4 regions of the Mesorhizobium sp. M0923 genome follow, and region 3 is predicted to be linked to each of the others. Evidence: riboswitches for the same ligand, from Rfam matches in the RefSeq annotation. Region 3 holds a riboswitch; each other region holds the start of a gene.

Region 1 (7,601 bases), on a different contig from region 3:
GATCGGTGTAGCCGAAAAATTCGAGATCCCAGGTGAAATGATAGCTCGCCATGGCAAGCAAAGCGATGCCGCGTGCGATGTCGATGGCGGCGATGCGCTTCGCCTTCGGTTGATCCTGAACGGCGGTGGTCGGCGTGGCGATGCTCATCGGTCTCGCTGTCTTGGTTCAGCCCCGGCAAGACGACTATCACGGTTGCCACCGTCAAAAGAAGCAGTCCTCGCGTCGCGTTGGCGCGGGTCAGCATTAGAACTCGCTTTAGGCCAGAGCCGGAAAGCCTTTGGCCGGCTTCGCTTTTTGCCGTGAAGGCGTCGGTTTCCTGTTACCCGGCCAGGAATCGCCGCGGCAGATTTGTGCTCCAAACCCTGCTTTGGGCGATTCTGTTCGGGGAAAGCAATGGCTACCCATGTGCGCCATCCTATCTGGCTTGCGGCCTTGCGGCCGGCGGATGCACGCACCTTCGCCTCGCTTTATGCGGTCGAATCGTTCGCGCGCGCCACCGTCTCCAGCGTCATCCCGATCCAGGCCTATGAGATCCTGCACAACGAGCAGATCGTCTCGATCCTCTACACGGTCGTGGCAATGCTCGGCCTCTCGGCGACGCTGTTCATGCCGATGCTGATCCGGCGCTTTGCCCGGCGCTGGGTCTATACCGCCGGTGCCTGCCTGCTGGCCGTCGGCTCGCTGTTCTTCGTCACTCATACGCTTGCTGGCCAAACGGTCGGCATGCTCTGCCGCGTCATCGGCGCCAGCGCGCTGGCGATCACGCTCAACCTCTACATCATGGACCATATCCGCAAGACCGATTTCATGCAGGCCGAGTCGCTGCGCATGGCGTGGTCGATGCTTGCCTGGACCGCCGGGCCGACGCTCGGCATTTTCCTCTACACGCGTTTCGGCATCTATGCCGCGCATAGCGCGGTGGCCGTCTTCGCCATGGCCCTGCTGGCGCTGTTCTGGACCTACCGGCTTGGCGACAACCCGTCGATCCGCCCGGGCAAGACGCGGCCGGTCAATCCGCTGGCCAATATCGGCCGCTTCGTCGCGCAGCCAAGGCTGAGGCTGGCCTGGCTGATCGCCTTCGGCCGTTCCTGCTTCTGGACGACGTTCTTTGTCTATGGGCCGCTGTTCATGGTGATCACCGGCGAGGGCAAGCTCGCCGGCGGCCTCTTGATTTCGGCCGGCAATGCGCTTTTGTTCATGGCCATCTTCTGGGGCAGGGCGGGAAAGCGTTTCGGCGGCCGGCGCACCATGACGTTTGCCTATTTCGCCATGTCGGCGACGCTGCTGGCGGCCGGCGCCGTCGGCGAGGCCGCGCCGCTCGTCACCGGCGCGTTGCTGCTTTGCGGTGCCTTCTTCACCATCGCGCTCGATGCGCTGGGCTCGACCGCGTTCATGCGCTCGGTGCGCTCGTATGAGCGGGCGCAGATGGCGGCGGTCTACCGCACCTATCTCGACTTTTCCGAGCTGACGCCGCCGCTGGTCTATTCGGTGGTGCTGGCGTTCTGCGGCCTGGGCGCGGTTTTCGCGACGCTCGGCCTGCTGGCGGCGGTCTGCGGCTTCGTCACCTGGCGCTATCTGCCCAAATCGCTTTGATGTTCAAGCGCCGCATGCCGCTCGAGCACCCAGTTGTGGAAGCGGTGCAAGTCATATTCCTCGGGCATCAGCACGCCGGCCTTGTGGCGCATCGAGCGCAGGCCCTTCTGGTTGACCTCGCAGATATCAGCATCTTCCTCCAGCACCTGGGTGCCGAAGGCGACGATGTTGTCGATATCCGCTGCCGGATCGGCGAGCGCTTCGGGCGAAAAAAGCCATTCGGCGGTGAGTTCGGTCTGCTCCGGCCCAAGCGGCACCAGCCGCACGGTCCTGACATAGTCGACATGGCCGACGACGAACATCGACGGCAAGTTGGTGGCATAGGTCTGCCCGGCAGCACGCTCGGCCGGCGTCAGGCTCGAAAAGACCGAGCCGTGGACGCGCCCGTCGCGCGACCAGGTTTCGGCCCCGGCCCGCAAGCCGCCGGCAAATTCCGGCGCGTCATTGTCGGCGTGGCGCGCCCATTCGGGGTCGTCGTGCCGGCCCATCAGGCCGCGGCCATAGATCGGCACCAGCCGCGACAGGTCCTTGTGGACGCCAGGGCAGTGCAGGCACTCGTTGAAGTTCTCCCAAAATATCTTCCAGTTGCAGTTCATAACCTTGCGCAGCACATGGCCGCTCAGCAGCGTTTCCAGCGGCCAGTTGGCGAGGTTGCCGGATGCCGGATCGAAGGATGTTTCAGCCGAACCGGCAGCGTCTTGCGCGAGGTTGACGAAAACGAAACCGCGCCACACCGACAGTGCTACGCGGTAGAGCGGATGATCGGCCTTGTCGAAACCGTCCGGCAGCGATTTCGATGGCACGCGCACCAGATCGCCGCGCAGCGAATAGGACCAGGCGTGGTAGGGGCAGGTGATGAGCCGCGCCTTCAGCCGTCCTTCGCTCTGCTGGCAAAGCTGCGAGCCGCGATGCCGGCAGGTGTTGTGGAAGGCGCGCAATTCGCCGGTCTCGTCGCGCAGCACGACGATCTCCTGCGTGCCTATGCGAAACGTCCTGAATGCCAGCGGCTGGGCAAGGTCGGCCTCGCGGCAGACCAGCAGCCAGTTGCGATACCAGATGGCCTCGAGATCGCGCTGATAGCCTGCGATGTCCCAATAGGCCGATGACGGCAGCGTCGGCTCGGCCCGCGTCAGGCCGTTATAGGGACCGCGCTCATTCGGGCTGGGTTGCATGCCGGCTTCCTCCCCATCCGCCAGCCGACACCCGGCTGTGAGAATTGTCAATTGCGGCGCCGGCCGGCGAGCTTGGCGAGGCGGCGCATTCGCCACACGATCCGGCGGAATTTGGTTTGCCGGGCGCGGCGATTCTGCCTATAGTCGCTGATGTCGTCGGTTCCGTTTGGAACCAAGAGGGAATGCGGTGCGGGCGAAATTCTTGCCCAATGCCGTGGCTGCCCCCGCAACTGTGTGCGGTAGTCCTCTCCATATGCCACTGAAGATTTTCTTCGGGAAGGTGGGGAAGGGCGCTGATCCGCGAGCCAGGAGACCTGCCGGCGACAGGAAACTGACTTCTATGCCCTCGGGTGGAGGGCGAAAGGACAAGACATGAATACCGCTTCCGTCTCGCTCGGCGCTTCCGTCTCCTCGCAGTCGCGTTTCATGCAGCTGGCGCTTGCTGCATTCCTCGGCATTTTCGTCATGGGCTTTGTCGGCTTCTCGCACATCGATGCGGTCCACAATGCCGCCCACGACTATCGCCACTCGATGGGCTTTCCCTGCCACTGACAAGGGGCTGACATCATGACACTGTTTCGCAACGTCGTGTTCATCGCGGCGATCGCAGGGCTCGTGGCCGGCGTCGTTCTCGCCTGCATGCAGGCCTATGCCACGGTGCCGCTGATCCTGAACGCGGAAGTCTACGAACAGGCCGGCGGCGGCCATGACCATGCCGCGGCACCTGCGGCACCGGTCGAAAACGCCGGGGGCACGATGGCTATAAGCAGCGCCGCGCCGGCACCGGCTGAAGCAATGGCTCCGGCGGAGGACGAAGGCTGGGCGCCGGCCGACGGTTTCGAACGCTTTGCCTTCAGCGTCGTTGCCAATATCGTCACCGGCATCGGCTTCGCGTTGGTCCTGGTTGCGGTTTCGGAGTTCGCCGGCGGCATCGGCAATTGGCGCCAGGGCCTGTTCTGGGGGCTTGCCGGCTTTGCCGTGTTCACGCTGGCGCCGGGCCTCGGCCTGCCGCCGGAATTGCCGGCAATGCCGGCGGCCGACCTTGTCCAACGCCAGATCTGGTGGTGGGCAACGGTGGTGGCGACCGCCGCCGGTCTCGGCCTGCTCGCCTTCCGCAGATCGCTGCCGCTGGCGGTCCTTGCCGTGGCGTTGATGGTGGCGCCGCATATTGTCGGCGCGCCGCAGCCCGACAGCTTCGAGACGACAATCCCGGAAGGCCTGCATCATCAGTTCGTGGTGGCGGTGACGCTGACCAATCTGGTGTTCTGGCTGGTGCTCGGCGCGGTCGTCGGCGTGGTGCGCGGCCGCTTCACCGGCACGGCGACCAGCCTGCGCGACAGCTTTGCCTGACCGCGCTGCCGGGGCGCTGACCCTGATCATCGGCGGTGCGCGCTCCGGCAAGAGCGTGCATGCCGAGAGGCTGGTGAGTGCCTGTCCGGCGCCATGGAGCTATATCGCGACGGCGCAAGCCTATGACGAGGAGATGCGCGAACGGATCGCGCTGCACCGCTCGCGCCGCAGCGCCGGCTGGACGACCATCGAGGCGCCGCTCGACCTTGCCGGCGCGATCGAGGCACTGCCTGACGGCCAGCCGGTGCTGATCGATTGCCTGACGCTGTGGCTGACCAACCATATGCTGGCCGAACATGATGTCGAGGCCGAATGCCGAAGGCTGGCAGATGTGCTGTCGCGGCCGCGTGGACCCTGGTTCGTGGTGTCCAACGAGGTCGGCCAGGGCATCGTGCCGGAGAATGCGCTGGCAAGACGGTTTCGCGACGCGGCCGGCCGGTTGAACCAGGACGTTGCCGCCGTCGCTGACACCGTGCTTTTGATGGTGGCGGGGCTGCCGCTCAGGGTGAAATGACATGGCTGATACCGACCACATCGATCCCAAGGACGAGGAACGCCACCGCGCGAAGATGGCCAAGCGCAAGGCGGTGCAGGACGCCGAGGTTGCAGCCAAGACGGTCGAGAAAGGGCTGTTGATCGTCAACACCGGTCCGGGCAAGGGCAAGACCACGGCCGCCTTCGGGCTGGCGCTCAGAATGCTCGGCTACGGCAAGCGCGTCGGCGTCGTCCAGTTCATCAAAGGCAAATGGCACACCGGCGAGAAGGATGCTTTTGCCTGCTTCGGCGACCGCGTCGTCTGGCACGCCATGGGCGAGGGCTTTACCTGGGAAACGCAGGACCTGAAGCGCGACATCGCGGCGGCCGAGGCCGCCTGGGCCAAGGCGCTCGAGCTGATGGCCGAGCCGTCGATCAGCCTCGTGGTGCTCGACGAACTCAACATCGCGTTGCGCTACGATTATCTCGACCTCGAAAAGGTGGTCGCAGCGCTGAAGGCGCGTCGCGAGGGCCTGCATGTCGTCGTCACCGGCCGCAATGCCAAGCCGGTATTGGTCGAGGCAGCCGATCTGGTCACCGAGATGGGCGTGACCAAGCACCACTTCTCCGCCGGCGTGAAGGCGCAGCAAGGGATAGAGTTCTGAGGGGTTTGGCGATCGGGGAAGGGCGTTTCGGAGCAGGCGGCGCCGGCGAAGCTGCCGATCTCCCCCCTTGTGGGGGAGATGCCCGGCAGGGCAAAGGGGGGCACTGTCCCTCGGCCTGTCAGTCGGAGACAACTACGTCGTCAGACCGTCATTAGCAGGTGAACGGTCAAGAGGCTGGCGATCCTTCGCGCCCCCCTCTGTCCTGCCGGACATCTCCCCCGCGAGGGGGGAGATTGGATGGCGCTTCGGATTTCGCCAACCTCGAACGTCAAAGGCAGGGAATGAGAAGCGCAAAGCTGGGGCGATTATTCTTTGGGCACAGCAATTTTGTTCTTGCTTTGTGCCGGCAGCTATGGTACTAATCTCGCTATGGTGCTAACTGGCTCCAACGACCCGCCGCTTGGCGGGTTTTTTGTTTCCGCTCGATCTCGGGCGCAGGTCACGCCAAGATAACAACCACTGCGATCACCCCGAACAGCGCGATCAGCAGTAAGTCGGCGACCCGGTAAAGTTTCAGCGCCCGTCGGATGTCGGTGCTCTCGATATCGTCGCGGCGGCCGCCTTCGCCCATCAACGCGTCTTCGACCATGACGCCGTCATAGGAACGGGGGCCGGCGAGCGCCAGGCCGAGCGCACCGGCCATCGCTGCTTCCGGCCAGCCGGCATTGGGCGAGCGGTGTTTTTTCGCATCGCGCCGCACAGCATGCCAGGCGGCTTTGGCATCGGCGCCCTTGACCAGGAAAGCGGCAAGCACGATCAGCAGCGCCGTCAGCCGTGATGCCGGCAGGTTGATCCAATCGTCGAAGCGCGCCGCCGCCCAGCCGAAGGCCTCGTGGCGCGGGGTGCGGTGGCCGATCATCGAATCGGCGGTGTTGGCGGCCTTGTAGGCGACGCCGCCGGCGAGCCCGCCAACGCCGATCCAGAACGCCGGCGCGACGACGCCGTCGGAGAAGTTCTCGGCCAGGCTTTCGATCGCGGCGCGGCAGACAGCGGCCCTGTCGAGCTTTTCCGGGTCGCGGCCGACGATCCGCGAGACGGCAATGCGGCCCATGTCCAGTCCGCCGCTGTCGAGGGCGTCGGCCACCGCTTCGACATGCTCGGCCAGGCTCTTCTGCGACAGCAGCGACGTCGCCAGGATTGCGATGACCAACAAGCCGAGGGGAATGCTCCAAAGCATGGCTTCGATCCAGAAGGCGAGGGCGGCCGGCACCAGCACGATGACCAGCAGCGCGAAGACGCCCCAGCGGCGACGGTGGGCGTCGGAATCAGTGGCGCGGTTGAGCCTGCCGTCGAGAAAGGATATCAGCCTGCCGAACCAGGTGACGGGATGGCCAATGGCATCGAAGAGCTGGGCCGGGTAGCCGAGTACAAGTTCGATGGCCAGCGACAGGAAAGTGATCAGGATCGACATGAAGTCTCTTGATGGAGTGACGGCGGCAGTGGACCACGGCGGAAGCCTTGGCCGGGCGAGGGCGCTTTTCCCTCACGCGCCGCTGCCTTTCGTCGACCTCTCGACCGGGATCAATCCGCACTCCTACCCGCTTTTCGATTTGCCCGCCACCGCCCTGTCGCGATTGCCGGAAGCAGCGCGTGCCCGCGAATTGGCCGAAGTCGCGGCAAGCGCCTATGGCGCTCCATCGGCGGCGAATGTCGCAGCGGCGCCCGGCACGCAGATCCTGTTGCCGCGCGTCGCTTCGCTGGTCAGCCCGGGCAGGGCGCTGGTGCTCGGGCCGACTTATGCCGAGCATCGGCGGGCAGCGGCGATCGCCGGCCATGCGGCGGCTGAAGTCGATGATTTCGAAGCCTTGGCGGCGGCCGACCTTGCCGTCGTCGTCAATCCCAACAACCCGGACGGGCGCGTCGTCGAGCGCGAAAGATTGCTTCGACTTGCCGCAAAATTGCGCGCCAGAGGCGGGCTGCTGGTCGTCGACGAGGCCTTCATGGATGTCGGCCCACGCAGCGAAAGTCTCGCTGGCGACGTCGACCAGGGCGGCATCGTCGTGCTGCGCTCGTTCGGCAAGTTCTTCGGCCTGGCCGGCCTGCGGCTTGGCTTTGCATTGACCGAGGCGCTGACGGTCGAGCGGCTGCAGGCGCAATTCGGGCCATGGGCGATTTCCGGGCCGGCGCTCGAATATGGCATAAGGGCGCTTGCCGATACCGGCTGGCAGGCCGGGATGCGGCGCCGATTGGCCGAGGATGCCGCACGGCTCGATGCGCTGTTCGGCCGGTTCGGCGTGCCTGTCGCCGCTGGCACCGCGCTGTTCCGCTATATCAGGCTGGCGAACGCCGCCCGCCTGTTTTCGGTGCTCGGCCAGCGCGGCATCCTGCTTCGGCATTTCGCCGACC
Region 2 (7,601 bases), on a different contig from region 3:
GGAGATCCTCGAGCAACGGCTCGCCAATCTGGAAGGAGCCGAGGCAGGTCTGGTCGTTGCCTCGGGGATGGCGGCTTTCGGGACGCTGATCCTGTCGCTCCTGTCCCAAGGCGATGAACTCATCGTCCACAGGACGCTTTATGCGAACACGCGTGCCATGGTCGAACAGGCGGTCCCCCGCTTCGGCATCAAGGTCGTCGCGGTCGACCTGTCCGATCCTCACAATCTCGATGCCGCGATCACCGAGCGGACCCGGCTTGTTTTCTTCGAGACGCCGGTGAATCCGCTGAGCCGCATCCTAGACATCGCTGCCATTGCCGAGCGCGCCCACGCGCGCGGTGTAAAGGTTGCAGTCGACAGCACCTTCGCCTCCCCCGTGCTCCAGCGGCCGCTCGAACATGGGGCCGACCTCGTGCTCCACTCGCTGACCAAATACATCAATGGGCACGGCGATGCCCTTGGTGGGGCGATTCTCGGCGACGCGCAAACGCTCCGCACGCTGCACGAAACGGGCCTGCGCTACATCACCGGCGCAGCGCTCTCGCCCATGTCAGCCTTCCTGATCCTGCGCGGTCTGAAGACGCTCACGCTGCGCATGGAACGGCACAGCGCCACGGCACTTGCGGTGGCTCAGGCGCTCGAGGCGCACCCGGCGGTGGCATGGGTGAGTTATCCCTTCCTCGACTCGCACCCTGATCAGGTGACGGCGCGAAAGCAGATGTCCCAAGGGTCGGGCATGTTGGCCTTTGGCCTCCACGCTGGGTTCGAGGGCGCGCGGCGGATGATGGACCGGCTCAACCTGATCACCCGGGCTGTCAGCCTCGGCGATGCCGACAGTCTCATCTATCATCCGGCAAGCCTGACCCGTGCTCGTCAGCCGATCCGCAAGGATGCGCATCTGGCCGATGGAGTCGGCGAGGACCTCATGCGTCTCTCGGTGGGTCTTGAAGACGCCGATGACCTAATCGCCGACCTGCGGCGGGCTCTGGACGCCTTGTGATGACCTGTGGTCCGGCCAGTCCCGCGCTCGCGTACAAACCCGGAGCCTTGCCATGGCATTCCTGAGCGGCCTTTCCGCGTTTCCCATCACGCCGACCGATCGTGACGGCCGTGCCGATACCGTTGCTCTGCGCAAGCTGATTGCCAGGCTTTGCGCCGCTCAGGTCGATTCCATCGGTCTTCTCGGCAGCACCGGCACATACATGTATCTGACGCGCGAGGAACGGCGACGGGCGCTCGCCGAGACCTTGAACGAAACCGGGGGACAAATGCCGGTCGTGGTGGGTGTGGGCGCGCTGCGCACCGACGAAGCAGTGAGGCTCGCGCAGGACGCCAAGGCCCTTGGGGCTGCCGCGGGGTTGCTTGCCGCCGCCTCTTACACCCCGCTCACTGATGACGAGGTGTTCGAACATTTCTCCACGGTGGCGCGCGAAAGTGGCCTTCCGATCGTCATCTACGACAATCCAGGAACGACGCATTTCCGTTTCACCCCAGCACTCGTCAGCCGCCTGGCAAAGGTGCGGGGGATCGTCGCTATCAAGAATCCGACAGACAAGGGCGATGCGATCAAGAGCCATCTGGCCGACCAGAGGCGCACTGTGCCGGAAGGGTTCTCGATCGGCTACAGCGGCGACTGGAACGCCGCAGAGGCCATGATCGCCGGCGCCAACACATGGTACAGCGTCCTCGCCGGCATCCTGCCCGAGGTCTGCACAAAGATCGTCACGGCGGCGCAACAGGGCGATGCGGCCGAAGCGCGACGGATCGATGCCACGCTTGCGCCGCTCTGGAGCCTCTTCAAGGAGTTCTCGAGCCTTCGCGTCGTCTATGCACTTGCCGAATTGCTCGACATTTGCCGTGCCGACCCCCCGCGTCCCATCCTGCCTCTGCCCTCAGCAGCGAAGCGCCAGATCGCCGCCGCGTTGGAACGCTTGCCATCGGATGTCAACCGGTGAACAGCGAACCCGGCGGCCAGTGAAGGAACCTGTCATGTATGTACCCGCGCATTTCGATGAACCGAGCCGAGAAGTCCTTTACGAACTGATCGAGAACAGCGCACTTGGCATGCTGATAACCCATGGCCGGAGCGGTCTCGACGCCAATCACATCCCCTTCGAACTCGACACGTCACAGGGAGAAAACGGTACCCTTTACTCCTGCGCGATTAATACACGTGCCGAAGGAAAGTGCACATTCTCGCTCGCGTGACTTATTTCAAAAGATGTGATCGCGTTTTGGCACATTCACGGCCGACATGCGGCAGCCGGTCACTCACCACATGGTGAGCAACCAGGAAACCCTCCGGCCTACACTTTCTACCGGAGCGCACGTGCTGCATCGACCATGTTCATCAGGGCAGGGCGGACCTCCTCCCATTTGCGTGTTTTGAGGCCACAGTCCGGGTTTACCCACAGTTGGGAATCCGACAGTCGCTCGCGGGCAAGCATGACGAGATCCGAAATTTCGCCGACTTCCGGGACGCGTGGTGAGTGAATGTCGTAGACTCCGGGACCGATTTCGTTCGGATATTTGGAGCTCGTGAAGGCGTCCAGCAGTTCCATCTTCGAGCGCGACGTCTCAATCGAAATGACATCCGCATCCATTTCAGCGATCGCGTCGATGATCTCGTTGAACTCCGAGTAGCACATGTGGGTATGGATTTGAGTCGCGTCCTTTACACCCGTTGAAGCGATCCGGAAGCATTCGACAGCCCAGTCGAGATAGTCGTTCCAATCAGACTGGCGCAGTGGCAATCCTTCGCGAAACGCGGCCTCATCGATCTGGATCATCCTTGCGCCGGACCATTCGAGATCCGTCACCTCGTCGCGGATGGCGAGCGCGATCTGGCGGCATGCTTCGGAGCGGGGTACGTCGTCGCGAACAAAAGACCAGTTGAGAATGGTCACCGGGCCTGTGAGCATTCCCTTCACAGGCTTTTCCGTAAGCGACTGGGCGAACTGCCACCAGCGCAGCGTCATCGGATTGGGCCTCGATACGTCGCCGAAGATGATGGGGGGGCGCACGTAACGCGACCCATAGCTCTGCACCCACGCATGCTGGGTGAAGGCGAAGCCGGACAGCTGCTCGCCGAAATGCTGTACCATGTCGTTTCGTTCGAACTCACCGTGCACCAGCACGTCCAGCCCGATCTCTTCCTGCCAGCGAATTGCAGCCTCGATCTCCTTCTTCAGGAAGGTCTCGTAGTCGACATAGCTCAGCTGGCCCTTCGCATGAGCGGCCCGCGCCCTGCGTACCTGCGGCGTCTGCGGGAAGGACCCGATGGTCGTCGTCGGGAACGGCGGCAGCCCGAGCGTGCCGGCCTGGACTCTGGAGCGCTCGGCAAAAGCGCTCTCTCGTCGCTTCATGCTGTCGTCAATGCTGGCGATCCGCCCCTCAACCAGCGGGTCATGGATCTTCGTGGATGTCACGCGAGTGGCGGCAGCCTCGGCAGACGCTTTCAACGCGCCTGCCACCGCATCCCTGCCTTGGGACAGGGCCCGGGCAAGCAACACCAACTCGTCGGTCTTCTGGGCCGCGAAGGCGAGCCACGACCTGATGTCCGCGTCGAGTTCCGTCTCCATGCGGAGGTCGATCGGCACATGCAGCATCGAGCAAGAAGGCGCGATCTCGACGCGGTCCAAGGGCCAGCCGGCGACGATCGGTTTGATGCGGTCGAGAATGGCGGGCAGGTTCGCACGCCAGACGTTGCGGCCATCGATCAAGCCAAGCGAGAGCACCAGATCCTTCGGTGCGAGCCGACCCACCGTTTCCAGCTGCTCGGGAGCGCGCACGAGATCAATATGCAGCCCGGCCAGGGGCAGAGAAACCGCGGTTTCGAGATTGTCTCCCAGCGGCCCGAAATAGGTAGCCAGCATGATCTTCAGCTCGGGCGCGGCTTTCGACAGCTGGCCATAGGCGAATTCGAACGCAGCTCGTTCGTTCGGGTTCAGATCGAGGACAAGCGCTGGCTCATCGATCTGCACCCAGTCGGCTCCAGACAGCTTCAGCCTCTGCAGGAGTTGCTCGTAGACGGGCAGCAGCCGCGGCAGGAGCGCGATGGGATCGAATCCTTCGGCAGGCGATTTCGCCAGCTTGAGGAAGGTGATCGGTCCAAGGATGACTGGGCGTGTGTGAACGCCGAGAGCTTTAGCCTCGAGGAAGTAGTCGACCGGTTTCGTCGACGAGAGGGCGAACGTCTGATCATCGTCGAGTTCCGGCACAATGTAGTGATAGTTGGTGTCAAACCACTTGGTCATTTCCATCGCGGTTACATCAGGCCGATGAGCCGCCTGCTGGTGACCAGCGTGTCCACAATCCTCCGTCTGACCCTGGTTGCCCCGCGCCATTGCGAAGTAGATGTCAAGTGGGACCTCGCCGCTATTCCAGCCGTAACGGGATGGAACGGCGCCGACCATGGCTGCGGTGTCGAGCACATGGTCGTAGAGCGAGAAGTCGTTCGACGGGATTTTCGACACGCCGCGATCGTGCTGCTCCTCCCAACTAGCGGCACGGAGCGCCTTCGCCGTCGTGAGAAGGTCGGCGGCGGAAGATTTTCCGGACCAGTAACTTTCAAGCGCGAGTTTCAGTTCTCGCCGACGACCGAAGCGGGGCACGCCGAGCGTTGCTACAGGAATTTGCTGAGAGACAGTCATGCCAGACCCCGATGGTTGGGGCGTCGGTGACAAGGAAGGCGCTAGCAGGCCGGCACGAACGCCAGGCTGCAGCGGCCACCGAGACACCCCGCCCGTGGACGTAATTCGCCGTGGCAGGTCTCCTGGCTCGCGGGGTCATAGCCTCTACCCGTCTTCCCAAGGCTATTCGCCTCAGTGACATGAGTGGGGTTGGCTCGCCGCTAACAGTTGCGGGGGCAGCGCCGGCATCGCACCGGCTTCCCTCTTAGCTCCGCTGCGGCAGCGCCGTACGGAGAACCACGACGCGGGAGACAATTACAGCAGTTCGCTTCTTTGTCAACGCCGCATAAAGAAATGTTTATGTCGTTATGTTAAATTTCCGTTGGCATGTTGCAAAGGTCGCCTCGAAAGCGAAAACTGTGGAAGCCTTGAGCGGCCGGTAAATCAAACCAATGACGCACGGCGCCCTTGTCCAGGAGGATAGGAGTTCGTCGGCTGCCGGCAGCAAACATACCGGCAAGCGCCGTGGTGCTGCTTAGCGCATCATGCGAACCACCTCGGCGTCGAACTTCGGCTCCGAGGTTCCGACCGCTTCGTTGGTGATCTGCTCGCGACCATATTCGGCTCAATGGCGAGGCTGTTGCCCATGTGGAAGCTGTTGGCCGTGATGCCCTCGGTGATATGACACAACGATTTCGGGGGGAGCACACCGAGGCCAGGCGCAGCGGCGTGTTGCGAAGTGATCGAGGCCAATGTCTCGAACTGCTTGTTCGCAGCCCACCGGCTCAAGGTAACCCGGCTCAAACCACCGGGCCAGCTCAAGTCCTGTCCAAATGAGGCCTGAGCGGCAAATCATCGTGCACGCGCACGGTTTGGCGTTCGATCTTGTGATGCGTCTTGGGCGGACAATCGCCACGGTGCAGCGCGCAGAGGCGGTCCCCAATTGGGAAGCCGAGGGCGGTGAGGGCAAGCCAGCGCCACAGGCGGAAGGGGACTTGGACCTGTTTGCCCTGCTGGACCACAAGTTCGCGACACAGGGCCTCACCAAGAGTGATTATGCGCGGGACCTCGCCAACTTCATCAAAAGCAGCGGGCAGTCAAAGTTCGGCGCCGATTGACATGGAGATAGCCATAGCGGCGGACCGGAATACAACCGGGTGCAGGCGGCCAAGCTCGTCCACAAGATGGCGTCGGGCACACACCGGCGATGGGAGAGCGGACCGTGGAGTGCAGGAACTTCACGCCTATCCACGCTCCCGTGGACGTGTCCTGCGGCACATCGGCAGCGATATTGAGGAGGCAGTTTAGCTTCTGGTCGAGCACTCTTAGCTGCCACTACCTACGCTTAACGTCATTTCGTACTGAAAACGCACCACGCAAGGTCGAGATGTAACATCGCCCTTCGTGGATGGTTCTAAGCTTCCTCGGGCGCGGTCAATCTGTGATAACGGTCGCTTGGAACCTCCATCACCGCGACGCGATCAAGGTTGGCGTATCGCGCTCGGTAGTAACCTTCTTCCTCCACTTCGGCGAAACTACACTGGGGAACGTCAAAGGTCGCAGCTTCCAATCCGAAGAAAGTCGTAGCGGTTTCTTCATCCAAGAAGTTCCACTCATCTTCTCCGTCGTCATATGTGACGCGAACATAGGAGGCCATGCGCACGGCTTCCTGATCACCCATCTCTGCGATGATGGCATCGCATTCTTTCTTCAGCTTTCCTGAAACCTCACCCTTATCCCAGTCATCCAAAGCCCGATAGATTTCTGGATGATAATACTCTGGCATCTCCTCTACATCTTCACCGATAAGCTCAATGGTGCGGACATATTGCGGATTTATCAAGAGTATTTTGTTGTCAAGGCTCCAACAATACAGCCATGGCCTAACTGTGTTATTTCTACGAAGATTATGAAGTTCCTTCAACTGACGTAAAATCGATTCACGCGCCTTTTCATCGATAGGATATTGGCGGCTGCCAACAGTCGTCTTGATTCTGAGCGTGCCGTATCGCGTTTCGGCATCGGCAATTGCAAACGGGCTCGTGCGCCACTCCTCGACATCAATCTTCCAGCCCAGCAGCTCCTCGACCGTGCATTTCAACGTGAGACAAAGGTCCTTGATCTGCTCGACGTTCAACTGCGTTTTGCCTGTTTCCCAACGGGCCACAGTCTGTTGCGTCGTTGCCATCTGCTCTGCCAAATCTTTTTGAGTCATGCCCAGTCGAACCCTAAGCTCTTTCATGTTCATAACTCACCTCGCGTGTTCAACACACGCATTGTGGATGAATTAATCTAATCGTCAAGCGTGTTCAAAAATCGCAGCATGTGTTTTTAGGGCGTCTTCGAGGCTCCGGCAGCCGTTCGTGACCACTTGCGCAAGACACAGGGCTGGTACACAGCACGAATGGGCGATCAAAAATTACTGCTGAAATTCAGATAATTATTGTGGGCGAGTCTGGATCTCTCTGATCGACACGATAGTCGACCATCACCATGATCGGACCGCTTCGTGGCCGCAGCTCAAGTTGCAGCGTCGGTTCGCTGAACTTGTTGGTCGGATCCAGATTGAGCGTTTCAAAATCCGGCTGACGCAGAAGGATGCCCATCAGTCCCCCAATGACAAGAACCAGCTGGCGGACGAGCAAGGCTCCCGAAACACCTTGGACATCCGCCAGTTAGCCAGCTTCCCGCCGCCATGCCGCCGTATGTGGCCGTCTGATAGAGAGAGGGCGCGTCCAACCACCCACCGCGGCGCCGAAAGCTGCACTGTGACGTTAAACAGCGAGAATGATTGAATCCAGGCCGCACCGGCTGGCATGAGGTTGAGACAGCTCAGCCCAACGTGCTCGCTCCATGCCCGAAAGAAGCAGCTGATCGCCAATACAAAGAACGCACCGCGAATGACCCATTCGTTGGAGAGAACTTCTCGGACCCGCCCGATGAGGAGCGCGCCGCAAATCGCTCCCAGGC
Region 3 (7,601 bases):
CATATTATATAGACCGGTTGTCATATTCGAGGCAAGGCCTATAATGCTCATTCCTGACAGAGGTTGACATGGCGAACGACACCCGCACCCGTATACTCGAGACGACGGCGCTGCTGCTAAGGCAGCGCGGCTACCACGGCACGTCGCTCAACGACATATTGAGCGCCTCAGGCGCACCGAGAGGCTCGCTCTACTTCCACTTTCCGGGCGGCAAGGATCAGCTGGTCGTCGAGGTTACGCGCGATAGCGTCGCCGATGTGACGCAGAGGCTGGACGCCGCGCTCGCTGCCGAAAAAGATCCGGCGGTGGCGGTCCACCACATCTACCAATCGGTCGCGCGCATGCTGGAAGACAACCAGTTCACGCTCGGTTGCCCGATCGCGCCCGTGGTGTTGGATTCGCCGACCGACATGCCGGAGTTGGCTGAGTTGTGCCGGTCGGCCTTCGAGCAATGGATAGGCCTGCTCAGGGCGGCCTTCGTCAGGGCAGGGGTGCCCGAGCGCCGCGCGCACGCGCTGGCGCTGCTGGTCGAATCATCGCTGGAAGGGCTGATGGTGATCGCACGCGCGACCCGCGACCGCGCCCCGGTGCTGGCGGTAGCCGATGAGGTCGCGGCGCTGATTGAGGGGGCATTGCCGGCGAAAGAGATCGCAGTCACGGCGCATTGACGTTTCGCGCTTCCACGGCATCGAGGCCAGCGCGGAGCCCTGCCGAAGGGCCGACGCTCCAGCTCTGCAATTCACGTTCTGCGCCGACGCCGAAGAAACGGTCAGGGGTATGCTTCCGCTTGCTTTGGAATCGGACCGCCTCTCATCCTCCGTCCCATCAACGAAAAAGGGCGACCTCTCGGCCGCCCTTTCCGTACATGAAGGCTGATGGGTTGGATTAGAAATCCATACCGCCCATGCCGCCCATGCCGCCGCCGCCCATGCCGCCAGGCATGCCGCCGCCAGCCGACTCCTTCTTCGGAGCCTCCGCAATCATGGCTTCGGTGGTGACCAGCAGGCCGGCGACCGAGGCCGCGTCCTGCAGAGCCGTGCGCACAACCTTGACCGGATCGACGATACCCATGGCGATCATGTCGCCATATTCGCCGGTCTGGGCGTTGTAGCCGAAGGTCGCGCCCTTGTTCTCAAGGATCTTGCCGGCAACGATCGATGCTTCCGCACCGGCGTTGGCCGCGATCTGACGGGCCGGAGCCTGCAGCGCGCGACGCACGATGCTGATGCCGGCGGTCTGGTCGGAGTTGGCGCCGGTTGCCTTGATGCTCAGCGAAGCGCGCAGCAGTGCGACGCCGCCGCCGGGAACGATGCCTTCTTCGACGGCCGCACGGGTCGCGTTGAGGGCGTCATCGACGCGGTCCTTCTTTTCCTTGACTTCCACTTCGGTCGCACCGCCGACGCGGATGACGGCAACGCCGCCCGCCAGCTTGGCGAGACGTTCCTGCAGCTTCTCCTTGTCGTAGTCCGAGGTGGTCTCCTCGATCTGCTGCTTGATCTGGGCGACGCGGCCCTGGATCTCGGCCTTCTTGCCGGCGCCGTCGACGATGGTGGTGTTCTCCTTGGAGATCGACACCTTCTTGGCGCGGCCGAGCATGTTCAGGCCGACATTCTCGAGCTTGATGCCGAGGTCTTCGGAGATGACCTGGCCACCGGTGAGGATAGCGATGTCTTCCAGCATGGCCTTGCGGCGATCACCGAAGCCAGGCGCCTTGACGGCGGCGATCTTCAGGCCGCCACGCAGCTTGTTGACGACGAGCGTGGCCAAGGCCTCGCCCTCGACGTCTTCCGAAATGATGACCAGCGGCTTCGAGGTCTGCACGACAGCCTCGAGGATCGGCAGCATGGCCTGCAGGTTGGAGAGCTTCTTCTCGTGGAGAAGAATGTAGGCGTCTTCCAGATCCGCAACCATCTTCTCGGCGTTGGTGACGAAGTAGGGCGAGAGATAACCGCGGTCGAACTGCATGCCTTCGACGACTTCGAGCTCGGTCTCGGCGGTCTTGGCTTCCTCGACGGTGATGACGCCCTCATTGCCGACCTTCTGCATCGCTTCCGCGATCATCGAGCCGACCGAAACGTCGCCATTGCCGGCGATGGTGCCGACCTGGGCAACCTCTTCCGAGGTCTTGATCTTCTTGGCGTTCTTGATCAGCGTCGCGACGACGTCGGCGACGGCGAGGTCGATGCCGCGCTTGAGGTCCATCGGGTTCATGCCGGCGGCAACCGCCTTGTGGCCTTCCTGGACGATCGACTGTGCCAGAACGGTCGCGGTCGTGGTGCCGTCGCCGGCGATGTCGTTGGTCTTCGAAGCAACTTCGCGGACCATCTGCGCGCCCATGTTCTCGAACTTGTCTTCAAGCTCGATTTCCTTGGCGACGGTGACGCCGTCCTTGGTAATGCGCGGTGCGCCGAACGACTTGTCGATGACGACGTTGCGGCCCTTGGGGCCGAGCGTGACCTTCACCGCGTCGGCGAGGATGTTGACGCCGCGCAGCATGCGCTCACGAGCGTCGCGGGAGAATTTTACGTCTTTGGCAGCCATTTTTAGCTCCTGGCAGGGGCTTGGATTGAGCCCGAAGATTTAAATGAGGGTGAGGCCGATATTCAGCCGATGATGCCCATAATGTCGGCTTCCTTCATGATCAGAAGGTCTTCGCCATTGAGCTTGACTTCGGTGCCCGACCACTTGCCGAACAGGATGCGGTCGCCGGCCTTGACGTCCAGCGGGACGAGCTTGCCGGCTTCGTCACGGGCGCCGGAACCGACGGCGATGATCTCGCCTTCCTGCGGCTTTTCCTTCGCCGTGTCGGGGATGATGATCCCGCCCGCGGTCTTGGATTCGGATTCGACCCGACGAACGACCACGCGGTCATGAAGCGGGCGGAACTTCGACTTTGCCATTTTTTATTCCTCGATGAGAATGGTGAGAACAGTTCCTCCGTCCGGCGGCGCCGGACATGGTTAGCACTCATCTTGGGGGAGTGCTAACGTGGCGCTGAAATAGTCTGGCAACTCGCGCGAGTCAAGGCGCCCGGTGAGCATCATCAGAACAATTGCTTCAAACGGATGCTTCAAACAGATACTTGACCAAGTCAACTAAATGGCTGATCTTACCGGCAGGAGGATGCCATGACCATTCATCATCACCCAGGCAAGGAGCGGATCGACGCGGTGCGAGCCTTCAACCGCTTCTATACCCGCCAGATCGGGCTGCTCGACGAAGGGCTGCTGAAAAGCACCTTCTCGCTGACCGAGGCGCGGGTGCTCTATGAACTGGCGCATCGCGATGGCCTGACCGCCACGGACCTTGGGCGCGATCTCGGCCTCGATCCCGGTTATCTCAGCCGGCTGCTGAAGAAATTCGAGGAACGTCATCTGGTCGAGCGCGCCACGATCGAGGCGGATGCAAGGCGTTCGTCGATCGCCCTGACCAAGGCCGGGCGGCAGGCTTTCGCGCCGCTGAACCAGGGCTCGCACGACCAGGTCGCGGCATTGCTCGACCGGCTTTCGGTTCCCGAACAGGACAGGCTGGTCAAGGCCATGCAGACGGTGCAGCGTCTGCTGGGCGCGACCGCCGAACCCAACATTCCCTACACGCTGCGGCCTCTGCAGGTCGGCCACATCGGCTGGATCATCCATCGCCAGGGCCTGCTCTACGCGCAGGAATATGGCTGGGACGAAACCTATGAGGCGCTGGTCGCTGAAATCCTCGGCACATTCGTCAAATCCTTCGATCCGAAATGGGAACGCAGCTGGATCGCCGAGCGGGAAGGCGAGGTCGTCGGCTCCGTCTTCGTCGTGCGCCAGTCGGACGCGGTGGCGAAATTGCGCCTGCTCTACGTCGAGCCCTCGGCGCGAGGTCTCGGCATCGGCAAGCGGCTGGTCGAGGAATGTATCGGCTTTTGCCGCGCCACGGGTTACAGGACACTGACGCTGTGGACCAACGACGTGCTCGCCGCCGCCCGCCACATCTATGAGTCTGTGGGCTTTAAATTGACCAACGAGGAGTGCCACCATTCCTTCGGCAGGGATCTGGTCGGCCAGAACTGGAACCTGGAACTGTAGCAGCGCTTCCGGCGCTTCGGCGTCGGCCTGCCGTGCCTCACCCTTTGATCGGTATCCAGATTTCCAGCCCGCCATTGCCGCTGCGCGGATCAAATTCGGGGCCGTAGCGCTCGAATTCCGGCGCATCGGCGATCTCGTGCCCAGAGGCTGGCAGCCATTTGTTCCAGATCGTGTTGACCGTGCGGCGGATGGTCGAGATATGGTCACGATGGGCGAACACGGCGTATTTCTGCGCCGGCACGCGCACACGCCAAAACTCCCTCGGCAGGTCCGAAAAATCGGACACTTCGACGCCAGCGATGTAGTCGAAATTGCCGGCGTCGTCGCCGTTGACGCAGACGCCATAGGCGACGTCGCCGATCTCGCCAGGAATGTTGCCAATATAGGGGCCGAACCGCTGCCACTGCATCGGGATGCCGGCGCTGGTTTCGCAGCTGTAGCGCTCGCCGAGACCGGCGATGAGAAACGGCCGGCTGGTCTCAAAACGCGGTGGTTCGAGAGTGGCGAGAAAGGACTGGTCCATCAGGATCGGCTCCACAAGATCGAGGTTGTCGAGCGAGCCTTGTGCGCGTACCAGTTCCGGCGTGGTGCCGAACTGGTCGCGGAAGGCGCGGGTGAAGGCCTCATGCGAGGCATAGCCGGCGTCGAGCGCGACCGAGAGGATGTCGGGTGCGCCGGCGCCAAGCTTGCGCGCCGCTTCGGTCAGTCGGCGAGAACGGACGTAGCTCATCACCGAACGGCCGGTAGCCGCGCCGAAAGCCCGCGTCACATGAAAGCGCGACACCCCGCTGCTCGTGGCGACATCGTCCAGCGAGACTGCTTCGGGCAGATGGCTTTCGACGAACCACAGCGCCTTCTCGGTCGGATTCATTTGGCACCTCGCATTGGCCCAGTCTCCGCATTGGCCCAGTCTTTACATGGCCCAGTCTTTACATTGGCCATGTCTTATATTGGCAAGATTATGGTGCCGCTTCCTGGCGGAGGCAGTTTGATCGAAATTGCGCACTGCGCAAATCGAGAGCGACGGTCGTCGGCAAGTCGCAGGCGTCGCGCGAAAAGGCTTGACAGGAAGCGGGCAAACGTCCTTTTAAATGTAATGTTATTACATCACGAGGTCTATACGGCTCCTTCTGACAAGACTTATTGCGCTGTGATTGGCGGAAAACTAGGGTGGCTGACTGATGGTCCCCGAGTCGAAAGGCAAGGGGTGAAAAGGGAACACGGTGAGATCTTCGGATCGAGGCCGTGGCTGCCCCCGCAACTGTAAGCGGTTAGCAAAATCCGAAGTGCCACTGGCCGGCAAGGCTGGGAAGGCAGGATGGCGCAAAGACCCGCGAGCCAGGAGACCTGCCATCAGCATGAGTTGACCGGACGGGGTGTGCCGGGAGGAGACGTGGACATCGGTCTTGTCGGCCGGTCCGTCCAGCTTCCTTCCGTCGCCATTGAGAAAGTGACGGTAAGTTGGACGCCTCCCAGCCTCTTCTTGAAGCGTGTGAACTGAGCGCGACGACGAATGCCCGGTGCCTGGTCAGCGCGGTGAGCCTTTCGATAGCGCCGGGCGACCGCCTCGCCATCATCGGCCCCAACGGCGCCGGCAAGACGACGCTGCTGCGCATGCTATGCGGTACGCTGCGGCCAAGCGCGGGAGATGTGAGATTTTCCGGACGCCGGCTGGAGAGGTTTTCGGCCGCCGAGCGGGCACTGCACATGGCGGTCGTTGGCCAGACCGACCAGCCTGATCCGCGGCTTGCCGTGATCGACTACGTCGAGCTTGGGCGCGTCCCGCATGCCGGCTTGCGACGGAGGAGCGAGCAACGCGACATCGTCATTGAAGCACTTCGCAGAACCGGCCTGCTGCCGCTGCTCGGCCGCACGATCGGCTCGCTATCCGGTGGCGAGCGGCAACGCGCCCAGTTGGCGCGCGCCATCGCCCAGGAGCCCAAAATCCTGTTCCTCGATGAACCGACCAATCATCTCGATCCGCGCGCCCGCAGCGACCTTCTCGAACTCGTATCGCAGTTTGGCATGACCGTCGTGGCGGTGCTTCATGATCTGTCGCTTGTCACGCCATTTGCCACCAGGGTCGCGGTGATGAACGAGGCCCGCCTGCAGGCACTTGCCAGTCCGCGCGAGGCGCTGACCAAGAAGTTGATCCGCGAGATTTTCGGCGTTGACGTGCTTTGGCTGCGCCATCCCACCGAAGACCGCGAACTCACGGTCTTCGACGTTCCGAACCGCGCCTCTTCACATCCCGATTTGACCAAGGAGCAACATCCGTGAAACGCCTCGTACTGTCTTTTGCCTCCCTCCTACTTGCCCAGACCGCCTTCGTTTTCCGGTAACCGTTGATAGCTGCGGCACGCCGCTGACGTTCGACGCCGCGCCGAAGCGCGCCGTCATCCAAGATCTGAACATGGCGGAGATGGCCTTCGCGCTGGGGCTGCAACCATCGATCGTCGGCCTGACCGGCATCACCGGATGGTATAAGGTCGGTCCGGAATTCAAGGCCGAGCAGGGCGCGATCCCGGAACTCGCGCCGAAATACCCGACCCTCGAAAACCTCGTCGCCGTCGAGCCCGATTTCTTCTTCGCCGGCTGGTATTACGGCATGAAGCCTGGCGGCGAGGTGACGCCCGATACGCTGGCCCCGCACGGTATCAAGACGCTGGTGCTGACGGAAAGTTGCGTCCATCTCGACCAGAACCGCCCCGCAGCCTCGATGGACCTGCTCTATGGTGATGTCGAAAAGCTGGGCAAGATTTTTGGCAAGGAGGCGGAGGCGGGAAAGCTTGTTTCGAACTGGAAGGCGCAGCTCGCCGATATCACGGCAAAGATCGGCGACCGCACGGGAACGCGTGTGTTTCTTTACGACTCCGGCGAAGACAAACCCTTCACATCAGGCAAGTTCGCGATCCCCAGCGCCATGATCGCCGCAGCCGGCGGCGACAACATCATGGCCGACATGCCGACGAGCTGGGGCAATACGGATTGGGAGACGGTGGCGGCCCGCAATCCGCAATTTCTTATCCTGCTCGACTACCAGGACGGCGGCTACAGAAAACTGCTCGATTTCCTGAAAGCTCATCCGGCGATGAAGGAGACTGAGGCGGTCAAAAATGAGCACTTCATTGCGCTGCGCTATGCCGAACTGACGCCTGGGCCTGCCAACATCGAGGCGATCGGCAAGATCGCCAGGGCGATGCACCCGGAAGCTTTCTGAGCTTGCGCCAGAGAGCGTTCGAATTGGCGATGACAGCAGGAGCAGCAGCGATTGCCGCTCTTGCTCTGCTGTCGATTGCCTATGGATCGACGGTCATCGCGTTGAGCGACGTGATTGCTGCGCTCGGACATGCCGCCGGGCTGGACGGAGACATCGTGTCCGGTCCGGCCGGCAAGATCCCGATTGCCAAGATCGTCCTCGATCTTAGGCTACCGCGCACGATTATGGCCATCTGTGTCGGCGCCGGGCTGGGCGTCATCGGCGCGCTGCTGCAGACGGTAACGCGCAACGACCTCGCAGATCCGTTCTTGTTCGGC
Region 4 (7,601 bases), on a different contig from region 3:
TAGACGCTCCGCACTCGATTGCATATGCAGGGTGCATTGCGACAGCAATGACGATTAACATGAGGCTCAGAATGCGATTCACCGATCGACCTCACCAAACACGATGTCGAGGGAGCCGAGAACGGCGGTGACGTCGGCCAACATGTGGCCGCGGCACAAAAAGTCCATCGCTTGCAGATGCGCAAAGCCGGGGGCGCGCAGCTTGCAGCGGTAGGGCTTGTTGGTGCCGTCGGAGACGAGATAGACACCGAACTCGCCCTTCGGCGCCTCGACCGCGGCATAGACCTCGCCGGCCGGAACGCGGTAGCCTTCGGTGTAGAGCTTGAAGTGATGGATCAGCGCTTCCATCGAGCGCTTCATCGCCGCGCGCTTCGGCGGCACCACCTTGCCGTCGAGGTTAGACACCGGCCCGCTGCCCTCCTTACCGAGCAACAGGTCGACGCACTGGCGCATGATTTTCGCCGACTGCCGCATCTCTTCCATACGCACCAGATAACGGTCGAAGCAGTCGCCGTTCTTGCCGATCGGAATGTCGAAGTCCAGCTCGGCATAGCATTCGTAGGGCTGCGATTTGCGCAGATCCCACGGCGCACCCGAGCCGCGCACCATGACGCCGGAAAAGCCCCAGGCCCAAGCGTCGGCCAGGGAGACGGTAGCGATGTCGACATTGCGCTGCTTGAAGATGCGGTTGCCGGTCAAAAGCGCGTCGAGGTCGTCGACCGACTTCAGGAACGGGTCGATCCACTTGCCGATGTCCTCGATCAGCTTCTGCGGCAGGTCCTGGTGGACGCCGCCCGGCCGGAAATAGGCCGCGTGCATGCGCGAGCCCGAGGCGCGCTCATAGAACACCATCAGCTTTTCGCGCTCGACAAAACCCCAGAGCGGCGGCGTCAGCGCGCCGACATCCATCGCCTGCGTCGTCACATTGAGGATGTGCGACATAATGCGGCCGATCTCGGAGTAGAGAACTCGAATAAGCTGCCCGCGCTTCGGCACCTCGATACCGAGCAGCCGCTCGGCGGCGAGCGCAAAGGCATGCTCCTGGTTCATCGGCGCGCAATAGTCGAGCCGGTCGAGATAGGGCACGGCCTGCAGATAAGTCTTGTGCTCGATCAGCTTTTCCGTGCCGCGATGCAAAAGCCCGATATGCGGATCGACGCGATCGACGACTTCTCCGTCAAGCTCCAGCACAAGGCGCAAAACGCCATGCGCAGCAGGGTGTTGCGGGCCGAAATTGATATTGAAGTTGCGAACGGAGGTTTCAGCCATTTACTGCTTTGCCTTCTCATCTCCCGGAAGCACGTAATCCGTACCTTCCCACGGAGACAGAAAATCGAAATTGCGGAATTCCTGCTTGAGCTCGACCGGCTCGTAGATGACGCGCTTGGCTTCGTCGTCGTAGCGCACCTCGACGAAGCCGGTCAGCGGAAAGTCCTTGCGCAGCGGATGGCCCTCGAAGCCGTAGTCGGTCAGGATCCGGCGCAGATCGGGATGGCCCGAAAACAGCACGCCATAGAGGTCGTAGGTCTCGCGCTCGAACCAGTCCGCGCCGGGATATATGCCGGTGATCGACGGCACCAGCGTCTCTTCGTCGGCCTGGACCTTGATGCGGATGCGGATATTCTGCCTCGGCGACAGCAGGTGATAGACCACGTCGAAGCGCTTTGCCCGCGACGGATAATCTGCGCCGCAAACGTCGATGATCGAAATGAACTGGCATTTCGGGTCGTCGCGCAGGAAGGTCACCACCTCGATCAGGTCGCGCGGCTCGACCGAGATAGTGAGTTCGCCATAGGCGAGCACCGCTTCGCCGATCCGGCCGGTCAGCTTCTCGCCAAGATAGGTCGAGAGGTCATTCAACGCCTGGGTCATGCCGCTCACCGTTCGATCGTGCCGGTGCGGCGGATCTTCTTCTGCAGCAGAAGGATGCCGTAGAGCAGCGCTTCAGCGCTCGGTGGGCAGCCGGGCACGTAGATGTCGACCGGCACGATGCGGTCGCAGCCGCGCACCACCGAATAGGAATAATGATAATAGCCGCCGCCATTGGCACAGGAGCCCATCGAGATGACGTAGCGCGGCTCCGGCATCTGGTCGTAGACCTTGCGCAGCGCCGGCGCCATCTTGTTGGTCAGCGTGCCGGCGACGATCATGATGTCGGACTGGCGCGGAGACGCGCGCGGCGCGACACCGAAACGCTCGCTGTCGTAGCGTGGCATCGAGGTGTGGATCATCTCGACGGCGCAGCAGGCGAGGCCAAAGGTCATGAACATCAACGAGCCGCTGCGCGCCCAGGTGATCAGCGCCTCGGTCGAAGTGACGAGAAAACCCTTGTCGGCGAGTTCGTTGTTGATCTCCAGGAAGAACGGATCATCCTCCCCCACCGGTCTGCCGGTGTTGGGGTCGATGAGGCCCTTGGGCTTCGGCGCGACGAGCGTGCCGGAACTGTCGTTCAATCCCATTCCAGCGCTCCTTTTTTCCATTCATAGGCAAAGCCGATGGTCAGCACCGCCAAAAACACCATCATCGACCAGAAACCGAGCATGCCGATCTGACTGAACGACACTGCCCAAGGAAACAGGAAGGCCACCTCCAGATCGAAGATGATGAACAGGATCGACACCAGGTAGAAGCGGATGTCGAACTTCATGCGGGCGTCGTCGAACGAGTTGAAGCCGCACTCATAGGCGGAAAGCTTTTCCGGATCGGGGTTGCGGTAAGCCACCAGGAACGGTGCGGCGAGCAGCGCCAGGCCGACGACCAGCGCCACGCCGATGAACAGGACGATGGGCAGGTACGAACCTAAAAGTGCGTTCATGCTGCAGTTTTCCGTTGGCGGCCAATCCACTCTGATTACAGCACCGGACCCACTTGCGGAAGCGTGACAGATTAACCACTGAACCGTTTTAAGGGGGCTCTATGCTGCAACGCGGCGAGGGTTAGCGCAGCGCTTTCGGCGAAGCAAGTCAAACCTTGTTCAAATCGCGGTGCTGGACGGCATATCCGGGAAAACTGGTCCGATCCGCTCCTGTTTGATTTCCTTCACTTTTCACTCCACTTTTCTCTCCTGACATAGATGCCGCCAAAACCTTGCTAGCATGGGGCGGAATCGCAGGTCATTTTCTCTGTCTAACATCGTCCGGATACCGCCTTCATGAAAGAAAAAATCTCGCTTGCCCTGGCCCGTCGCATTGCGCTTGCGGCACAGGGATTCAATGACCCGCGCCCCAGCGGCACGCCTGACCGCCGGCATCTGGCCCGGGTGCTTGCACGTACCGGCCTGCTGCAGATCGATTCCGTCAGCGCCGTGGTTCGCGCCCATTATATGCCGCTCTATTCGCGGCTTGGCCCCTACAAGCTGGCGCTGCTCGACGACGCCGCGGTGACACGCAAGCGCATGGTCTTCGAATATTGGGCGCATGAAGCCTCGTTCTTGCCCGTCGAGACCTATCCGCTGATGCGCTGGCGCATGCGGCGGGCCGAGCGCGGCGAGGAAATGTACAGCGGACTGGCAAAATGGGGCCGCGAGCACGCCGCCTACATTGAGGACATCTATCGCGAGGTCGCTGAACGAGGCCCGATCGCGGCGTCGGCTTTCGAAGGCCAGAAGGGCTCGGGCGGCTGGTGGGGCTGGAGCCATGCCAAGCATGCCTTCGAATGGCTGTTCTGGGCGGGCCGCATCACCACGGCGCACCGGCGTGGTTTCGAGCGGTTCTACGATCTGCCGGAGCGCGTGCTGCCGCCAACGGTACTCGCTTTGCCAGTTCCGTCCCCCGCGGACGCCCACCGCGAACTGCTGCGCATCTCCGCCCGCGCCCATGGCGTCGCCACGGCGGGCGATCTGCGCGACTATTTCCGCCTCTCGCCCGCCGACATCAAGGGCCGCATCGAGGAACTGGTCGAGGCTGGCGACCTGTTGCCGGTGAGCGTCGAAGGCTGGAGCAAAACAGCCTATCTCCACAAGGACGCCCGTTTGCCGCGCAGGATCGAGGCGCGCGCCTTGCTTGCGCCGTTCGATCCCGTCGTCTTCGAGCGGTCGCGCACCGAGCGGTTGTTCGACTTCCACTACCGCATCGAGATCTACACGCCGGCCGAAAAGCGCCAGTATGGCTATTATGTGCTGCCGTTCCTGCTCGGCGACAGCATCGTCGGGCGCGTCGACCTCAGGGCCGACCGCCCGGCCGGCGTATTGCGCGTCCATGCCGCCTATTCGGAGCCCGGCGCCCCGCCGCAAACTGCCGCCGCCCTTTTCGAGGAATTGAAGCAGATGCAGGGTTGGCTCGGGCTCGAGCGCATCGAGGTGACGGCTGCCGGCGACCTCGGCCAGCCGCTCGCAGATATCGCCGCGTCATAGACGTGCGTTGACACGACTGCCTTCACAAGCCTAAATCCGTTCCAGACGGTCCCCTGCCCGCAACGGCAAGGGCCAAGAGGGAATGCGGTGCGAAATCTCGATTTCAAATCCGCGGCTGTCCCCGCAACTGTAAGCGACGAGCCAAGGCCGAAAACCACTGGGATATTCCCGGGAAGGCGGCACCCAGGCGATGACCCGCGAGCCAGGAGACCTGCCGTCTAGGACATAAGAATCCGATCGCCTGGCGGGTTTTCCGGGCAAGGAGCCTGATTTGGAACGCGACAACAGTTTTCCGGCTGAGACAGCGGATTTATTGTCCGGCCATGGTGATTCCCCGGCCGGCGTTACCGTCATCGTCTGCTCGTCCTGCCGTGACGAGACCGGTTCGGACGCTTATCCCCGCGCCGGCGAACTGCTCGCCGAGCACACGCGCCGCGCCGCTTCCAGCGAAAACATTAAAATCCGCACCGTCGAATGCCTCGGCAATTGCAAGCGCCGGCTCAGCGCCGCGATGCTGCGCGACGGCTGCTGGAGCTATGTCTTCGGCGACCTGACCACGACCAGCGGCACCGATCTGGTGACGGGGGCAAAGCTGTTCGCTACTTCGACGGACGGCCTCATTCCGTGGCGCGGCCGTCCCGATTGCCTGAAGCGCGGCTTGGTTGCCCGCATCCCTCCCCTCGACCTTTTGAAGGACTTGATATGACTTCCCCAGATTCGGCCGCCAACGTTTCGCGCGTCCCCTGCACCGTCGTCACCGGCTTTCTCGGCGCCGGCAAGACGACGCTGATCCGCCATTTGCTCGAAAACGCCAAAGGCAAGCGCCTGGCCATCATCGTCAACGAGTTCGGCGATATCGGCATCGACGGCGAGATCCTGAAGGGCTGCGGCATCGACACTTGCCCCGAGGAAAACATCGTCGAGCTGGCCAATGGCTGCATCTGCTGCACTGTCGCCGACGACTTTGTCCCCGCGCTCGACCAGATCCTGTCGCTGACGCCGAAGGTCGACCACATCCTGATCGAGACGTCCGGGCTGGCCCTGCCCAAGCCGCTGGTCCAGGCCTTCCAGTGGCCGTCGGTGAAAAGCCGCGTCACGGTCGATGGCGTCATCGCCGTCGTCGACGGGCCGGCGCTGGCTGATGGCCGCGTTGCCAACGACATGGACGCCCTGCAGGCGCAGCGCGCGCAGGACGAGACGCTCGACCATGACGATCCTGTCGAGGAGGTGTTCGAAGACCAGCTCGCTTGTGCCGACCTGATCATCCTGTCGAAGAGCGACCTGCTGGACGCAGCCGGCGCGGCGCGCGCCAATGCCGTCATCGGCAAGCATGTTGCGCGGGCGGTGAAGATCGTGCCGACCTCGCAAGGCAAGGTCGATCCGTCGGTGCTGCTCGGCCTTGGTCTCGCCGTCGAGGACGACATCGAGAACCGCAAGACCCATCACGACGACGAGCTCGACCACGAACATGACGACTTTGACTCGTTCGTCATCGACATTGCGTCGGTGTCCGATCCGGACGAGCTGGCACAACGCGTCGCCACGGCGGCGGAGGAAGAAAACGTATTGCGCGTCAAGGGTTTCGTCGACGTCGGCGGCAAGCCGATGCGGCTCTTGCTGCAGGCCGTCGGTCCGCGCGTCAACCACTATTACGACCGCGCCTGGACCGCTGAAGACGATCGCCGCTCGCGCCTCGTCGTCATCGGCCTGAAAGGGCTGAACCGCCCGGCGATCGAGCGTATCCTCGCCGGCTGATCCCAGGTACGAGCCGCGATGCACATCCTCACCACCACATCCGCCTCGCTCGACGATCTCGCCGAGCCTGTCGATCTCAGGCAAACGCCTGCGGATGTCGTGGCGCTGTCCTTCACCGACAGCGACCTCGCCGGGCTGGCGGCGGCGTGGAAGGCAGATGCGGACCGCCTGCCGTCGATGCGGCTCGCCGCCTTGCGCGACCTGCGCCACCCGATGTCCGTCGACCTCTGGATCGACAGCGTCGCCCGCCACGCCAAGGTCGTCCTGGTCCGCATCCTCGGCGGTTACGACTGGTGGCGCTACGGCTGCGACCAGCTTGCCGTTGTCGCGCGAAATCGCGGTATTAAGCTGGCGCTCCTACCGGGCGAGAGCCACGACGAGGATTTGCGGCTGATCGAAGGCTCGACGCTGCCGCGCCAGGAACTTGATGGTCTGCTCGACTATTTCCGCGAAGGTGGCCCGGCGAATATGACGGCGCTGGTGCAGAGGTTGGCAAGTCTCGCCGGATCGGGTGCGGCGGTCGCTGAACCTGTCAGCGTGCCAAAGGCGGGATTTTACGAGCCGGGACGCGGCGTTATAGAAAGAATGGACTTATCAAGCGTCGGCATTCCTTCGCGCCCCCCTCTGTCCTGCCGGACATCTCCCCCACAAGGGGGGAGATCGGCTGTCACTGACCGTCTCGCGACTTCTGCAACATCGAACATTGACGAAGGCGACGATGACCAGGCGATCTCCCCCCTTGTGGGGGAGATGTCCGGCAGGACAGAGGGGGGCGCGACGGAACGCAGCCTAAATCTACCGTCCGCCGAACCCGCCCCCATCATCCCCATCCTGTTCTACCGCTCGATGCTGCTCGCCGCCGATGTCGCGCCCATCGATGCGCTTGTCGAGGCGCTCGGGCAGCGTGGCATAGCGCCGGTCCCCATCTTCGTCTCCAGCCTCAAGGACGCGGCATCGCTCGCCGTTGTCGAAACCGCGTTTGCCGCGCTGAACCCTGCCGCCATCATCACCGCCACAGCTTTCGCCTCGGGCGCCGAACCCGGCGTCGAGACGCTGTTCGACCGCGCCGGAGTGCCGGTGTTCCAGGTCGTCGTCGCGACCACCCGCCGCGACATCTGGCAGAACAACCAGCGCGGCCTGGCGCCCGCCGACCTTGCCATGCATGTCGTCCTGCCCGAGCTCGACGGCCGCATCCTGGCCGGCGCCATTTCCTTCAAGAGCGAAAGCGAGATCGATCCGGCATTGGCCTTCCGCGCCTTCGCCAACCGGCCAGAGCCTGACCGCGTGGCGCAGGTCGCGAACCGTATCGAGGCCTTCGTGCGTCTGCAGCGGACGCCGCGTGCGGAGCGCAAGCTCGCCATCCTGATCCCCGACTATCCGAGCGCGCCCGGCCGCACCGGCTATGCCGTCGGTCTCGACGTGCCGTCCAGCGTGCTGGCGATGCTGCACGACCTGAGCGAACAGGGCTACGCCGTTGAAGGGATTCCGCAAACGC

Evidence for each region. Region 3 has a riboswitch for cobalamin ahead of NKH89_RS18625 (ABC transporter ATP-binding protein). Riboswitches for the same ligand answer to the same signal wherever they lie in the genome.
Region 1: it holds a riboswitch for cobalamin, as region 3 does, so the genes downstream of both, NKH89_RS00215 (CbtB domain-containing protein) here and NKH89_RS18625 (ABC transporter ATP-binding protein) in region 3, are expected to answer to the same signal.
Region 2: it holds a riboswitch for cobalamin, as region 3 does, so the genes downstream of both, metE (5-methyltetrahydropteroyltriglutamate--homocysteine S-methyltransferase) here and NKH89_RS18625 (ABC transporter ATP-binding protein) in region 3, are expected to answer to the same signal.
Region 4: it holds a riboswitch for cobalamin, as region 3 does, so the genes downstream of both, NKH89_RS00030 (DUF1636 family protein) here and NKH89_RS18625 (ABC transporter ATP-binding protein) in region 3, are expected to answer to the same signal.

The regions. Positions count from the first base shown of each region.
Region 1 is NZ_JAMYNW010000001.1:40,246-47,846, forward strand. Features, by position in the region: gene NKH89_RS00200 (heparan-alpha-glucosaminide N-acetyltransferase) at 1-148, opposite strand, end outside; gene NKH89_RS00205 (MFS transporter) at 395-1,594, shown strand; gene NKH89_RS00210 (aromatic ring-hydroxylating oxygenase subunit alpha) at 1,573-2,766, opposite strand; cobalamin riboswitch at 2,907-3,102, shown strand; gene NKH89_RS00215 (CbtB domain-containing protein) at 3,139-3,318, shown strand; gene NKH89_RS00220 (CbtA family protein) at 3,334-4,116, shown strand; gene cobU (bifunctional adenosylcobinamide kinase/adenosylcobinamide-phosphate guanylyltransferase) at 4,109-4,630, shown strand; gene cobO (cob(I)yrinic acid a,c-diamide adenosyltransferase) at 4,632-5,255, shown strand; gene cbiB (adenosylcobinamide-phosphate synthase CbiB) at 5,695-6,666, opposite strand; gene cobD (threonine-phosphate decarboxylase CobD) at 6,665-7,601, shown strand, end outside.
Region 2 is NZ_JAMYNW010000036.1:9,600-17,200, reverse strand. Features, by position in the region: gene NKH89_RS33780 (trans-sulfuration enzyme family protein) at 1-1,000, shown strand, start outside; gene NKH89_RS33775 (dihydrodipicolinate synthase family protein) at 1,053-1,955, shown strand; gene NKH89_RS33770 (FMN-binding negative transcriptional regulator) at 1,990-2,208, shown strand; gene metE (5-methyltetrahydropteroyltriglutamate--homocysteine S-methyltransferase) at 2,316-4,652, opposite strand; cobalamin riboswitch at 4,748-4,948, opposite strand; gene NKH89_RS33760 (hypothetical protein) at 5,504-5,749, shown strand; gene NKH89_RS33755 (helix-turn-helix transcriptional regulator) at 6,046-6,879, opposite strand; partial or broken gene NKH89_RS33750 (MFS transporter) at 7,091-7,601, opposite strand, start outside.
Region 3 is NZ_JAMYNW010000010.1:87,513-95,113, forward strand. Features, by position in the region: gene NKH89_RS18600 (TetR/AcrR family transcriptional regulator) at 69-668, shown strand; gene groL (chaperonin GroEL) at 886-2,541, opposite strand; gene groES (co-chaperone GroES) at 2,604-2,900, opposite strand; gene NKH89_RS18615 (bifunctional helix-turn-helix transcriptional regulator/GNAT family N-acetyltransferase) at 3,129-4,064, shown strand; gene NKH89_RS18620 (GyrI-like domain-containing protein) at 4,102-4,935, opposite strand; cobalamin riboswitch at 5,230-5,433, shown strand; gene NKH89_RS18625 (ABC transporter ATP-binding protein) at 5,526-6,344, shown strand; partial or broken gene NKH89_RS18630 (ABC transporter substrate-binding protein) at 6,341-7,284, shown strand; gene NKH89_RS18635 (FecCD family ABC transporter permease) at 7,314-7,601, shown strand, end outside.
Region 4 is NZ_JAMYNW010000001.1:4,587-12,187, reverse strand. Features, by position in the region: gene NKH89_RS00060 (hypothetical protein) at 1-82, opposite strand, end outside; gene NKH89_RS00055 (NADH-quinone oxidoreductase subunit D) at 79-1,269, opposite strand; gene NKH89_RS00050 (NADH-quinone oxidoreductase subunit C) at 1,270-1,872, opposite strand; gene NKH89_RS00045 (NuoB/complex I 20 kDa subunit family protein) at 1,878-2,459, opposite strand; gene NKH89_RS00040 (NADH-quinone oxidoreductase subunit A) at 2,450-2,815, opposite strand; gene NKH89_RS00035 (winged helix-turn-helix domain-containing protein) at 3,152-4,351, shown strand; cobalamin riboswitch at 4,381-4,584, shown strand; gene NKH89_RS00030 (DUF1636 family protein) at 4,623-5,057, shown strand; gene cobW (cobalamin biosynthesis protein CobW) at 5,054-6,106, shown strand; gene NKH89_RS00020 (cobaltochelatase subunit CobN) at 6,125-7,601, shown strand, end outside.